DNA from 2 places in the Nonomuraea sp. NPDC049695 genome. Region 2 is predicted to be linked to the other one. Evidence: riboswitches for the same ligand, from Rfam matches in the RefSeq annotation. Region 2 holds a riboswitch; the other holds the start of a gene.
What was found. Region 2 has a riboswitch for glycine ahead of gcvT (glycine cleavage system aminomethyltransferase GcvT). Riboswitches for the same ligand answer to the same signal wherever they lie in the genome.

Region 1 (2,193 bases), on a different contig from region 2:
GCCGGTACGCGGGGTCGCCGTCGGCGTCCACCGACACGCCGACGAGCCGCCCGGGGAGCTGGCGCTGCAGGCCCTCGCGTACGGACATGTACGCGGCGTGCGGCCCGCCGAACCCGAACGGCACGCCCAGCCGCTGTGAGGACCCGATCGCGATGTCGGCGCCCAGCTCGCCGGGGGCGGCCACGAGCGTCAGGGCCAGCAGGTCGGCGGCGGCCACGACGAGCGCGCCCGCCTCGTGCGCGGCGGCGGCCACGGCGCGGAAGTCACGCAGCCGGCCGGACGCGCCCGGGTACTGCACCAGCAGGCCGAAGCACTCGGGCAGCTCGCCGTCGAGGGAGTGCTCCACGAGCTCGATGCCGAGGGGCTCGGCGCGGGTGGCGAGCACGGCCTTGGTCTGCGGCAGCGCGTCGGCGTCGACCACGAACACATTGCTCTTGGACCTGCCCGCCCGGCGGGCCAGCGTCATCGCCTCGGCGGCGGCCGTGGCCTCGTCGAGGAGAGAGGCGCCCGCGACGGGCAGACCGGTCAGGTCGGTGACGACGGTCTGGAAGTTCAGCAGCGCCTCGAGGCGGCCCTGCGAGATCTCCGGCTGGTACGGGGTGTAGGCGGTGTACCAGCCCGGGTTCTCCAGCAGGTTGCGGCGGATGACCGCGGGCGTGATCGTGTCGTGGTAGCCCAGGCCGATCATCGAGGTGAGCACGCGGTTGCGCCCGGCCAGGGCGCGCAGCTCGGCGATGGCCTCGTCCTCCCCGACGGCTGCGGGCAGCTTGAGCCGGTCCTTGGCCCTGATGGCCTCGGGGACGGCCACCGCCACCAGGTCAGCCACGGACTCGAAGCCCACGGCCTCGAGCATGCGCTGCTGCTCAGCCTCCGACGGGCCGATGTGCCTGGACGAGAACGGCGGAGCTGACAGGTCGGTCATGGAAAGTGCCTCCCGAGGCTATGGAGACCGGCGCCAGGGCGCGGGCGAGTGCCGGATCTCCCCCTCTGTCAGCGCGGCGGGACCGCGACCTGAGAGCTTCACCCCGGTAACGGGGCTTGCACCGTCGGTGAGACGCGCCTGGCGGGCGCGCCTGCTTTCCAGAGTTGCCTCGCCCGAGCGGTACGGGGTGCCTGAGAGATTCCGGGGAGGGTTGCTCCTTCGGCGCCCGGGGGCCCGTGGGCCCCAGGGACTCTCCCGCACGGGGTCGTCAGCCTTGCTGTCCTAGGGTACAACCCTATCCGTTACGGGCGAATTTCCACGACACGGGGCAAAGAGAACTTTCCCGGTATGTTTCCCGGGCCCACCACAAGCGGCGGCGGGCCACTCAGGCAACGGGGCGTGTGAGTCAGCCCATGCGCCGGGCGCGGCGACGGCGGGCCAGTTCGTCAGCGGGGTGGTCGGCCGGGACGCTGTCCTCGACCGCCGCTCGTTCCCCCGGCAGCTCCGCGAGGGAGCCCTCGACCTCGCGCCAGACCCGGCCGAGCGCGATGCCGAACACGCCCTGGCCGCCCTGGAGCAGGTCGATCACCTCATCGGCCGAGGTGCACTCGTAGACACTGACACCGTCGCTCATCAGCGTGATCTGCGCGAGGTCGGCCACCCCGCGGTCACGCAGGTGCTGCACGGCCGTGCGGATCTGCTGGAGCGAGACCCCGGTGTCGAGGAGCCGCTTGACGACTTTGAGCACCAGGATGTCGCGGAAGCTGTAGAGCCGCTGGGAGCCGGAGCCCTGCGCGGCTCTTATCGTGGGCTCCACGAGGCCCGTGCGCGCCCAGTAGTCGAGCTGCCTGTAGGTGATGCCGGCTGCCGCGCAGGCCGTCGGCCCGCGATAGCCGATGTCGGCCGGCAGCGCCGTCGGCTGCTCGTCGAAGAGCAGACCCTGCTCTCCGGCACGCTGCCGCGCACTCTCGCGCCGTACCGGATCTTCCTGGCCGGCCGTCTTTCCCTCGCCGCTGCTGACCGCCACGCGGACCTCCGGCTTTCTCTCATCCCGTGGTCTGATCTGGGGGTTCGTAAAGGGCGACCACGGGTTTCACTTGCACCGTAGGACCGTGACCATGCTCAGTCAACGATCCGGCTCGGCGCGTCGTGAAGCGTAAATGCACCGAAATACCTACCCCGCCCTGCCGAAGTCTTCGGGCGTGATCGTGTCAAGGAACTCCCTGAACTTCTCCACCTCGTCTTCCTGGTCGTCCGGGATGATGACACCG
Region 2 (2,193 bases):
GAGGCCCGCCACCCACTCGTGCTCCTTGGTGTAGCTCAGGTCGTCAGGGATGTTGCTCACTTGTTCCTCCTGTAGAAGGGCAGCTCAACCAGGTCCATAGGTTCTTGGCTGCCCCGGATGTCCACGGCCAGGCCTGATTCGACGCCCGCGTCCACGTAGGCCATCGCGATGGGCTTTCCCAGGGTCTGGGAGGGCGCACCGCTGGTGACCTCGCCGACGACGGCGCCGTCCTTGGTGACCGGGTAGCCGTGGCGCGGCACCCGGCGTCCCCGCGCGACCAGGCCGACGAGACGGCGCCGCGGCGTGTCGTCCTTGACCGCCTCGAGCGCCGACCTGCCGACGAAGTCGCCCGGCTTGTCGAATTTCACCACCTTGCCCAGCCCCGCGTCGAACGGGGTCAGTTCGGCGCTGAGTTCGTTGCCGTACAGCGGCATGCCCGCCTCGAGCCTGAGCGTGTCGCGGGCGGACAGGCCGGCGGGCTTGAGCCCGTGCGGCTCGCCCGCCGCCATGAGCGCGTGCCAGAGCGGCACCGCGTCCTGGTTGGCGACGAACAGCTCGAACCCGTCCTCGCCGGTGTAGCCGGTGCGGGCGATGAGCGCCTGCCGCCCGTCGACCACGCCGGGCAGGCCCGCGTAGTACTTGAGGCCGTCGAGGTCGGCGTCGGTGAGCGTGGCGAGGATCTCCTGGGCTCGGGGCCCCTGTACGGCGATCAGCGCGTACTGGTCCGAGCGATCCTCGACCACCACGTCGTACGCCTTCGACCGCTCTTTCAGCTCATTTCCGACTTTTTCGTAGTTCGAGGCGTTTGCTACGACCATGAACTCCTCGTCGCCCAGCCGGTAGACGATGAGGTCGTCGAGCACCCCGCCGCGCTCGTTCACGATCATGGTGTACCTGGCCCGCCCGGGCGCCAGCGCCGACAGGTGGCCGACCAGCGCGTAGTCGAGGGCCTCGCCCGCCTGCGGCCCGGTCAGGAAGATCTCGCCCATGTGCGAGAGGTCGAACAGCCCGGCCGCCTGCCGGACGGCGTTGTGCTCCGCGGACTCGCTCCCGTACCGGAGCGGCATGAGCCACCCCGCGAAGTCGGTGAGCATGGCGCCGAGGCTCTCGTGAACGTCTCGTAGCGGTGTGGGTCGGGACATTTGTCGCACCTCTGGACAGGATCGGATGCCAGCATCCTCCCCCTCTGTCGTCGATGCCTGAGAGCTTCGCCCGAGTTTTGCCGGACTTTCACCTTCGGCGAGGCCGCGCAGGCCTGCTTTCCAGAGGTCACCCGCCGAGTAAGAAACCTGTCTCAAGCGGACTGCCGCCCTATCGTCGTGCCCGCGATGTCCGTAGCGGCAGTCCACTTGGCAGATTTCTCACTCGGATACCGCGCGGTCCTTTGCCTTGAGAGGTTTGCGGGGAGGGCTTGCTCCTTCAGGGACCCTGACCGGATGTCAGGGTGCTCTCCCGCGCGGTTTTGCCGGTGATGTTCGTCAGCCTAGTGCGGTGATGGGGGTGTTGTCGCGTTCCGGCCTCTCACGAACCGCTCTGGCGAATGGTGGCTTTCCGTCCGGTCGCTGTGGACCCTGCGGTCAGCAGGCGGCGACGAGGGCCTCGAAGAGCGCGCAGTCCTCAGCGGCCTCCGGGTGCCACTGCACGGCCACGGCGAAGGGCGCCGAGTCCAGCTCGACCGCCTCGATCGTGCCGTCGTCGGCGGTCGCGCCGACCGTGAGGCCGGGCGCGAGGCGGTCGATGGCCTGGTGGTGGTAGTGGGGGACCGTCACGGGCCCGGTGCCCAGCGCCTTGGCCACGCGGGTGCCGGGCACGGCGGTGACGGGCAGCGGGCCGAAGCGGCCGGGCGCGGGGGCGTGGTCCGTGTGCCCGACCACGTCGGGGAGGTGCTGGTGGAGGCTGCCCCCGAGGGCGACGTTGAGCACCTGGAGGCCGCGGCAGATGCCCAGGTACGGCAGGCCCGCGTCGAGGGCCGCGCCGATCAGGGCGAACTCCGCCTCATCACGAAATTTCCGGATATAGCCGGTGTGTTCCCCAGGCGGCTCGCCGTACCTCGCCGGGTCGATGTCCCCGCCACCGGCCAGAACGAGCCCGTCCAGGCGGCCCACGACCTGCGCGGGCTCGCCGGCCGGCGGCAGCACGACCGGCTGCCCGCCGGCGCGTACGACCTGCTCCACGTACATGTACGGCAGGAGC

Region 1: linked by a shared signal. The riboswitch ahead of gcvP (aminomethyl-transferring glycine dehydrogenase) and the one ahead of gcvT (glycine cleavage system aminomethyltransferase GcvT) in region 2 are both predicted to bind glycine.

Annotation. Positions count from the first base shown of each region.
Region 1 is NZ_JBFANV010000074.1:3,092-5,284, forward strand. Features, by position in the region: gene gcvP (aminomethyl-transferring glycine dehydrogenase) at 1-922, opposite strand, end outside; glycine riboswitch at 1,091-1,190, opposite strand; gene AB0J64_RS42380 (MerR family transcriptional regulator) at 1,329-1,949, opposite strand; gene AB0J64_RS42385 (bifunctional nuclease family protein) at 2,097-2,193, opposite strand, start outside.
Region 2 is NZ_JBFANV010000005.1:163,960-166,152, forward strand. Features, by position in the region: gene gcvH (glycine cleavage system protein GcvH) at 1-60, opposite strand, end outside; gene gcvT (glycine cleavage system aminomethyltransferase GcvT) at 57-1,142, opposite strand; glycine riboswitch at 1,177-1,276, opposite strand; glycine riboswitch at 1,368-1,465, opposite strand; gene AB0J64_RS06925 (gamma-glutamyl-gamma-aminobutyrate hydrolase family protein) at 1,578-2,193, opposite strand, start outside.